2 regions of the Arthrobacter sp. 9E16 genome follow, and region 2 is predicted to be linked to the other one. Evidence: predicted binding sites of a transcription regulator. Region 2 holds the regulator's gene; the other holds the start of a gene.
What was found. Region 2 encodes HrcA, which represses chaperone genes, less so after heat shock. Its sites were predicted from a motif close to TTNGCACTCGNNNNNNNCGAGTGCNAA; they were not measured.
Positions count from the first base shown of each region.

Region 1 (4,340 bases), on a different contig from region 2:
TGGGGAGTCAGCTGCTCCGTCCGCAGAACCTCCAGGACCAACAGCGGACGGGCCCGGCGGGGAACATCCTGCGCTGGCTTTGCGGCGGGCGCGGAAGGGTCAGGCATGTGGTTCTCCTAGATCAAAGGACGTTTTCTTTACCGTATCGCGCCGGCCGCCAGTCAATTGGCGAGGCGCCCTGTTGCTGCAACAGTTCGTTAACCCGGCTGAAGGGACGTGAGCCGAAGAATCCGCGCGAGGCGGAGAGCGGACTGGGATGGGCGGATTCGATCCTCGGGACATCATCGAGCAGCGGAACGATTGAACGGGCGTCGTTGCCCCATAACACGGCCACCAGCGGGGACCGGCTCCCGTCAGCCAGGCGCCGGGCAACCAGGGCCCGGACCGCGAGCTCGGTAATCTGCTCCCAGCCTCGTTTGCGGTGGGACCCTGCGCTGCCGGCACGAACCGTCAGCACCCGGTTCAGCAGCAGCACCCCCTGGTCTGACCAGCAGCTAAGGTCACCGTGGATGCTGGGCGGTATCCCGAGGTCCGCGTGAAGTTCCTTATAGATATTGTTCAGGCTCCGCGGCAGCGGACGCACTGCAGGGTCCACGGAAAAGGACAGTCCCACGGCATGGCCGGGAGTGGGATACGGGTCCTGGCCGATCAGCAGGACTTTGACGTCTGCAAGGGGACGGGAAAACGCCCGGAGGATGTTCTCCGGCGCAGGCAGGACGGTGTGTCCGGACGCGCGCTCTTCCTGGAGTCCGGCAGCTATCCGGTGCAGGTCCTGGGCAGCGGGACCCAGTGCACAGGCCCAGTCCGGAGCCATGACATCACTGAGCGCTGCGGGGGCGGCGAACGGGAACGGTTTGTCGCCGGGCAGCTCGTGCGGCAGAGGAAAGAGCGTCGGGTCGCTTGAACTCACCCATCCAGCGTAGGCCGGATGCAGGGGAACGGGCTATTCCGGTAGGGCGGAAGACGCAAATGACAGAGCTGTTATTCACCAACTAACATGGGTGGTGAAACCGTCAACTATCTGGGAGCATTCTGTGGCCGAAACAACCGAAGCCTTCTCGCTTGACGGCGCGGTTGACCCCGACAGCCCGCTGGGGGAACAGGAACAGCAGATGCTGGCCTTGGAACGGGCCTGGTGGAAGTACGCCGGCGCGAAGGAACAAGCCATCCGCGAGCTGTTCGGCATGTCCGCCACACGCTACTACCAGGTCCTCAATGCGCTGATCGACACCGAGGACGCCCTGGCTCACGACCCTATGCTGGTCAAGAGACTGCGTAGACTACGAACAACCCGTCAGCGCGCGCGCACCGCCCGTCGTTCAGGCTCTGACGTCTAAACCGGCGCCACCTGAGACCAAGGACTGATACCTCACCATGAGCAATTACCCCCGGGATGAGTTCGACAAGGTTCCCGAAACGTCGTCGCGCCAGGGCGTTCACCGGGAACGGCTGATCCCTTCGCGCTCAAGCGGACTCGGCCTAATCATCACCGTTGGCGTACTCGCCCTGGTGCTTGGGGTGGCGGCTTACTTTGTCCTTCCCCGCCTGGGCATCGGAACGGACGACGGCGACAGGGCGCCTGCCGCAGATTCCTCCGCTTCCGTGGAATCCCCGGAACCGCAGGCCTCTGAACCCGGGCAGAGTACGGAACCAACCCCGTCCGCCACCGCTGCACCGAGTGCTGAACCCGCACCCACACCTTCCCCCACACCTTCACCCACGCCTGCCGCAGCGGACCGGAGCCAGCCCGTAGTGGTCTTGAACGGAAGCGGAATCGGCGGTTTGGGAGCCAGCGTGTCAGCCCGGCTGGGAGCCGATGGCTGGACTACGGCGCAGGTTGCCAACTGGGGCGGACAGCAGCTGCAGGGATCGATCATTTTCTACGGCACCGAGGACCAGCTGCCCAATGCCCAGGAGCTGTCGCAGCTGCTTGGGATTCCCACCGTCGTTCAGTCGCCGGACTTCACGCTGGTCACCGTGGTGCCCGGCCCGGGATTCCAGTAGCAGCCAAACTGCCTCCTGCTGCGTAAATACTCCATAACAATCCTGCACAGCACCGGGCGCTCCGGCCTGCACTGGCTACAGTGAGTGCCAGCCGTACCGCGCAGGATCCGGAGCCGGCAGAAACAGCTCCGCGTTCCGGACTGCTCTGTGTGCCGCGGCCAGTTCCGCCATGATCACCGTGGCTGGACTTTCGCTCGCAAAAAAGGTGGGAGAAACGCACATGGCGCAGGGGATCGTCAAATGGTTCAACGGGGAAAAAGGCTACGGATTCATTACCGTGGACGAAGCACAGACGGATGTTTTTGTGCACTGGTCGGCAATCCAGGCATCCGGATACCGCACCCTTGAAGAGGGCCAGCGCGTGGAGTTCGACATCGGCGAAGGCCAGAAGGGGCCGCAGGCTGAGGACGTCCGCACCGTGTAGCTGCCGGTGCCGGGCCGCCAATCCTATGACTGCCCTGCGGACACGGAAACGGAACCCGTGGATGCTGTTGCCTGTGACGCGCCAAGCACCGAGCCGTGATCGCTTGCACTCAGTGTGCGGGAGTGCTAATTATTGACTTAGCACTCTTGCCGTATGACTGCTAAAAGCGGTCGGCGTTGAGTGAAAGAGCAAGCCACTGAGGTGAGGGCCTGCGGGAGCGTAAAGAGATCGCTCCTGTTGGCCCGTCCGTCGCGGGCACCGCAGTCTGGAATGCAACATCTAAGCACCCAGCATGACTGTTCCGGAAGGACGAAAGCCGTTATGGCCAAGATCATTGCATTTGACGAAGAGGCACGCCGCGGCCTCGAGCGCGGACTGAACATCCTCGCCGACGCCGTGAAGGTTACCCTCGGCCCGCGTGGCCGCAACGTTGTCCTTGAGAAGAAGTGGGGCGCCCCCACCATCACGAACGACGGCGTATCCATCGCCAAGGAGATCGAGCTCGACGATCCCTACGAAAAGATCGGCGCAGAGCTGGTCAAGGAAGTTGCCAAGAAGACTGATGACGTTGCCGGTGACGGTACCACCACGGCAACGGTCCTCGCCCAGGCACTGGTCAAGGAAGGCCTGCGCAACGTTGCTGCCGGCGCCGACCCGCTGAGCCTGAAGCGCGGCATCGAGAAGGCTGTCGAAGCTGTCACGGCCGAACTCCTCGCCTCCGCCAAGGAAATCGAGACCAAAGAGCAGATTGCTGCCACGGCTTCCATCTCCGCCGGTGACCAGCAGATCGGCGATCTGATCGCTGAGGCGCTGGACAAGGTTGGCAAGGAAGGTGTTATCACCGTCGAGGAGTCCAACACCTTCGGCCTGGAGCTTGAGCTCACCGAAGGCATGCGCTTCGACAAGGGTTACATCTCCGGCTACTTCGTCACCGACGCCGAGCGCCAGGAAACGGTCCTGGAAGATCCGTACATCCTGATCGTGAACTCCAAGATCTCCAACGTGAAGGACCTCGTTGCCGTTCTCGAGAAGGTCATGCAGTCCGGCAAGCCGCTGCTGATCATCGCCGAAGACGTCGAAGGCGAAGCCCTCGCAACCCTGGTGGTCAACAAGATCCGCGGCACCTTCAAGTCCGTTGCCGTCAAGGCTCCGGGCTTCGGCGACCGCCGCAAGGCCCAGCTGGCTGACATTGCCATCCTCACCGGTGGCCAGGTCATCGCCGAGGAAGTCGGCCTGAAGCTGGAAAACGCCACGCTGGACCTGCTGGGCAAGGCCCGCAAGGTGGTAGTCACCAAGGACGAGACCACCATCGTGGAAGGCGCCGGTGACCCCGAGGAAATCGCGGGCCGCGTCAACCAGATCCGCGCCGAAATCGAGAACTCCGATTCCGATTACGACCGCGAGAAGCTGCAGGAACGCCTGGCCAAGCTGGCCGGCGGCGTTGCAGTCATCAAGGCCGGCGCTGCAACTGAAGTTGAGCTCAAGGAGCGCAAGCACCGCATTGAGGACGCTGTCCGCAACGCAAAGGCTGCCGTTGAAGAAGGCATCGTCGCCGGTGGCGGCGTGGCCCTCATCCAGGCCGGCCTGAAGGCTTTCGCAAACCTGAACCTCGAGGGCGACGAAGCAACGGGCGCCAACATCGTCCGCGTTGCCATCGACGCTCCGCTGAAGCAGATCGCCTTCAACGCCGGCATGGAGCCGGGCGTCGTTGTCGACAAGGTCCGCGGCCTGCCCGAGGGCTGGGGCCTGAACGCTGCTACGGGCGAGTATGAAGACCTGCTGGCTGCCGGAGTCAACGACCCGGTAAAGGTGACCCGCTCTGCACTGCAGAACGCGGCTTCCATCGCCGGCCTGTTCCTCACCACCGAAGCAGTTGTTGCCGACAAGCCTGAAAAGGCTGCGCCGGCAATGG
Region 1 is NZ_PJIU01000005.1:58,984-63,323, forward strand. Features, by position in the region: gene CXR00_RS16955 (siderophore-interacting protein) at 1-107, opposite strand, end outside; gene CXR00_RS16960 (uracil-DNA glycosylase) at 122-868, opposite strand; gene CXR00_RS16965 (DUF3263 domain-containing protein) at 1,035-1,337, shown strand; gene CXR00_RS16970 (LytR C-terminal domain-containing protein) at 1,375-2,004, shown strand; gene CXR00_RS16975 (cold-shock protein) at 2,225-2,428, shown strand; gene groL (chaperonin GroEL) at 2,750-4,340, shown strand, end outside.
Region 1: the regulator HrcA is predicted to act here: its motif matches at 2,566-2,592, upstream of groL (chaperonin GroEL).

Region 2 (4,340 bases):
GCTTCCGGACTAGGTCCTATTGCCGGACTGAGGTCCGCCGCCGGGCTGATCCAGTCCCGGCCTTACTGGATGCGGCGCAGGTTCAGCGGGTAGCGGTAAGGCCGTCCGCGGTTGCATTCAATGCCGGCGACCACTGAGGAAACCGCGATGGCAACCCACAGCAGGGCGTTCAGGATGGCGAAGACCCAGCCGATCACCGGAATGAAGGACAGCAGCCAGGCGACCATGGCGATGATGGTGGGAGGAAGCGTGAAGTTAAGCGCTTCCTTGGATTCCTGCGCCGTGAACGGGCCGCGGTCGCGGAATACCAGGTAGATGATCATCGAGGGGATGAAGCCCAGAATGCCGCCGAAGTGCGCCATGGTTGCCCACTGGCGGTCCTCTGAAGCGGTGAGGGGCAGCGCGTTGGCCGGTGCGCCCTGATAGGGGGGACGCTGGGCCGCACCCCGGTCGTCGGGGCGGTGCTGGTCATTTTGACGGATGTTCGACACTGCTGTTTCCTTTTGACTCTGGACGCCTGGCCCGGTGCGCCGGTGCGGACTGGGGCCGTCCGGCTGCTGCATATCTCATCTAGGTTACTGGCTGGAGGAGCTCCAGCCCGCAACGGCACGGCGGTGGAGCCGCTAAGGGACGGTCAGGAAGTCGATAACTTCCTCCACCCGCCCCAGCAGCGACGGCTCCAAATCGGCATATGAACTGACGCTGCCCAGCAGTTTCTTCCAGCCCATGGCAACATCGGTGTGGTCCCGGTGCGGCCAGCCCAGGCCTTTGAGAATGCCCGTTTTCCAGTCCTCGTGGCGGGGCACCACGGGCCAGGCTGCCAGGCCGATGGTCTGCGGCTTGATGGCCTGCCACACGTCCACGTACGGGTGGCCCACAATCAGCACGTTCCCGCGGGCACCCGGAACGGCCATGGCTTCGGCAGCTATCCGGGACTCCTTGGACCCGGACACCAGATGGTCCACCAGGATGCCCAGCCGGCGTCCGGGGCCCGGGCTGAAATCCTTTACAGCGGAGGCAAGATCATCCACGCCGTGCAGGGGCTCGACGACGATGCCCTCCACGCGCAGATCATCACCCCACACCTTTTCCACCAGTTCCGCGTCGTGCTTTCCCTCCACCCAGATGCGGCTGGCCCGCGCGGTGCGCGCCCGGACGTTGTCCACCCGGACAGAGCCCGACGCCGTCCGCCGGGACACCGGGGCCGCAGCCTTGACGGCCGGAACCACCTCCACGGGCTCCCCGTCCAAAAGGAATCCGAAGCCCAGCTCGAAGGACTTCGTCTTGCCGCGCCGGTCCTCCAAGACCATCAGGTGCAGGCCGCCGGACTTCTCGACGCGCACCACGGCACCAACCCAGCCGCTGTGCACGTCTTCAAGTACGAGCCCGATCTCGGCGCCGACTTTGGGCAATACCCGCCGGGCCGGGGCGCTAATGTCCTGCGGGCCCCACGAAAAATTCGACACGGGTGTATCCCTCACTCTGATTGCGGTTGGTTCCTGCGCGGATTCGGCACGTGCGGGCACGGGCTCCTCAATGCTAGCAACGCCGCCGATCCGTATTAGACTTAGCACTTGGGCAGGGTGAGTGCTAACCAGCCCGGCGCCAATCCGCATGCCTGTTCGGAACCGCTGTCAGGACACTCAGCACCGGCAGGACATCAGCAAGGGAGGGAAAACCATGAGTGAACCACGCAGACTCGAGGTGCTCCGGGCCATTGTTGAGGATTACGTGCATTCGCGCGAACCCGTTGGATCCAAAGCACTGGTGGAACGCCACCAGCTGGGAGTGTCCAGCGCCACCATTCGAAATGACATGGCGGCCCTTGAAGAAGAGGGCCTGATTGTCGCACCTCACACTTCCGCCGGACGCATCCCCACCGACAAGGGTTACCGCCTTTTCGTGGACCGGATTTCAGACGTCAAACCACTGTCCGCCGCCGAGCGCAAGGCCATCCAGACCCTGCTCGAGGGTGCAGAGGATCTCGATGACGTCATGGAACGGACCGTCAGGCTGCTCTCGCAGCTGACCAACCAGGTGGCGGTGGTGCAGTATCCGCATCTCGGCAACGCCAAGGTCCGCCACATCGAATTTGTCCTGCTGGCACCGGCCCAGGTGCTGGTGGTCCTGATTTCCACCACCGGACGGGTGGAGCAGCGTGTCATCACGGTTCCCGACCAGGTGACCGAGCCGGACCTGCTGGAACTGCGGCAGCATTTCCTGTCCGCACTCAGCGGTACGCCGCTGACCAGGATAACCGGACAACTGGCCGACTGCCTCGTCCAGGTTCCCGTCCCGAAGAGGCGGAACGCCGCGGCGCTGGCGCACTGTCTGGAGCAGCTGGCCGGAATCAACCGGGAAGACCGCATGGTCATGGCCGGCACCGCCAATCTGGCCCGTTCCACAGTAGACTTTCCCCTGACGATAGGCCCCATCCTGGAGGCACTTGAGGAACAAGTCGTCATGCTTCGGTTGTTGTCCGAAATGGAGCAGGACGCCAGAGGTGTCTCGGTGCGGATTGGACGGGAGAACCCGCATGGATCCCTTTCAGAGGCATCAGTCGTAGCCACCGGTTACGGACCCGATTCTTCGGCAAAGGTGGGGGTGCTCGGACCAACCCGCATGGACTACCCCAACACCATGGCCACAGTGCGCGCCGTGGCCCGTTATCTTTCCCGAATACTGAACAACTAAAAAACGTTAGACGAATACAGCAGCATTACGCCGGTTGCCGCCGCCCGCGGGCGACAGCAGCCGGTGGACGCCTCCGGACGGAGGGCGGCGCGGTAACAACGCGGATACTGCCAATTACAGGAAGCGATGTGCACGAGTGAGCGATCACTACCAGGTCCTGGGTGTCGGACGCGACGCCACGGGCGAAGAAATCAAGAAGGCGTACCGGAAGCTTGCCCGCAAGCTTCACCCGGACGTTAACTCTGCTCCCGGAGCGCAGGACGAGTTCAAAGCCGTCACCCACGCCTATGAGGTGCTCGCGGACCCGCAGAAACGCCGCATCTATGACACCACCGGCAACGAGAACGGCAACGACAACGGCTTTGGCGGCGGCGCCGGCTTCGGTGGCCAGAACTTCGGCTTCCAGGACATCTTCGACACCTTCTTTGGCGGCGGCGGAGGCGGCGGCCGGGGACCGGCTTCACGGACGCGCCGCGGCCAGGATGCCCTCATCAATGTGCGCATCGATCTGAAGGATGCCGTCTTCGGCACCAACAAGAAGATCGAGGTCGACACCGCGGTCACCTGCCCCACCTGCGACGGAAGCTGCTGCCAGCCGGGAACCTCACCCCGGACCTGCGACATTTGCCACGGATCCGGCCAGGTACAGCGTGCCGTGCGCTCCATTCTCGGCCAGGTTATGACCAGCGCGCCGTGCGGGTCCTGCCAGGGCTACGGAACCGTTATCCCGGACCCTTGCCACGAGTGCGCCGGCGAAGGCCGCGTGCGCAGCCGCCGTACCCTGAACATCAAGATTCCCGCCGGTGTAGCCACCGGCACCCGCATCCAGCTGGGCGGACAGGGTGAAGCCGGTACGGCCGGCGGACCCCAGGGCGACCTGTACGTGGAAATCCGGGTAAATGCCGATCCTACGTTTGTCCGCGAAGGCGATGACCTGCACGCCACACTGACCGTGCCCATGACGGCGGCGGCGCTTGGGTCCTCCATCAACTTCGAGACGTTCGACGGCGACCGGGAGATTGCGGTTAAGGCCGGCACTCAGTCCGGTGAAGTCACTACCCTCAAGGGACTTGGCGTGACTCATCTGCGCGGCTACGGCAGGGGAGACCTGCTGGTCCACCTGCACGTGGAAACCCCGCAGAAGCTGGATGCGGAGCAGGAAGAACTGCTGCGCAAGCTGGCGCAGCTGCGCGGTGAGGAATATGCCGAGGGTCGTCTGGCCGGCAGCGGCACCGGCGTCTTTGCCCGGCTGCGGGACCGCCTGGGCAACCACTGACATGACCAACCCGATCTTCTTCGGTGACCCGGATGCCGTCCGGGCCGCCGGGGCCGGTTCCCTTTTTGTCCTCGAAGGGGCTGAAGCCCACCACGCAGTTGCCGTGAAACGCCTGGCGCCCGGGGAACCGGTGGATATCGTGGACGGGTTCGGGCGCCGGCTCACGGGTACGGTTGCCGCTGCCGGGCCGTCCCGGCTGGAGGTTGCGGTGGAGTCCGTCACCGAGGAAAACGAAGCGGCAGATACGCTGATGCTGGTTCAGGCCCTCGCCAAGGGAGGCCGGGACGAGCAGGCCGTTGAGGCAGCCACCGAGCTGGGCGTGCAGGCGGTGATTCCGTGGCAGTCCGAGCGGAGCATCGTGCGCTGGCGT
Region 2 is NZ_PJIU01000002.1:372,965-377,304, forward strand. Features, by position in the region: gene hemW (radical SAM family heme chaperone HemW) at 1-13, shown strand, start outside; gene CXR00_RS08470 (DUF4870 domain-containing protein) at 63-482, opposite strand; gene CXR00_RS08475 (DUF3097 domain-containing protein) at 624-1,466, opposite strand; gene hrcA (heat-inducible transcriptional repressor HrcA) at 1,681-2,694, shown strand; gene dnaJ (molecular chaperone DnaJ) at 2,831-3,970, shown strand; gene CXR00_RS08490 (16S rRNA (uracil(1498)-N(3))-methyltransferase) at 3,972-4,340, shown strand, end outside.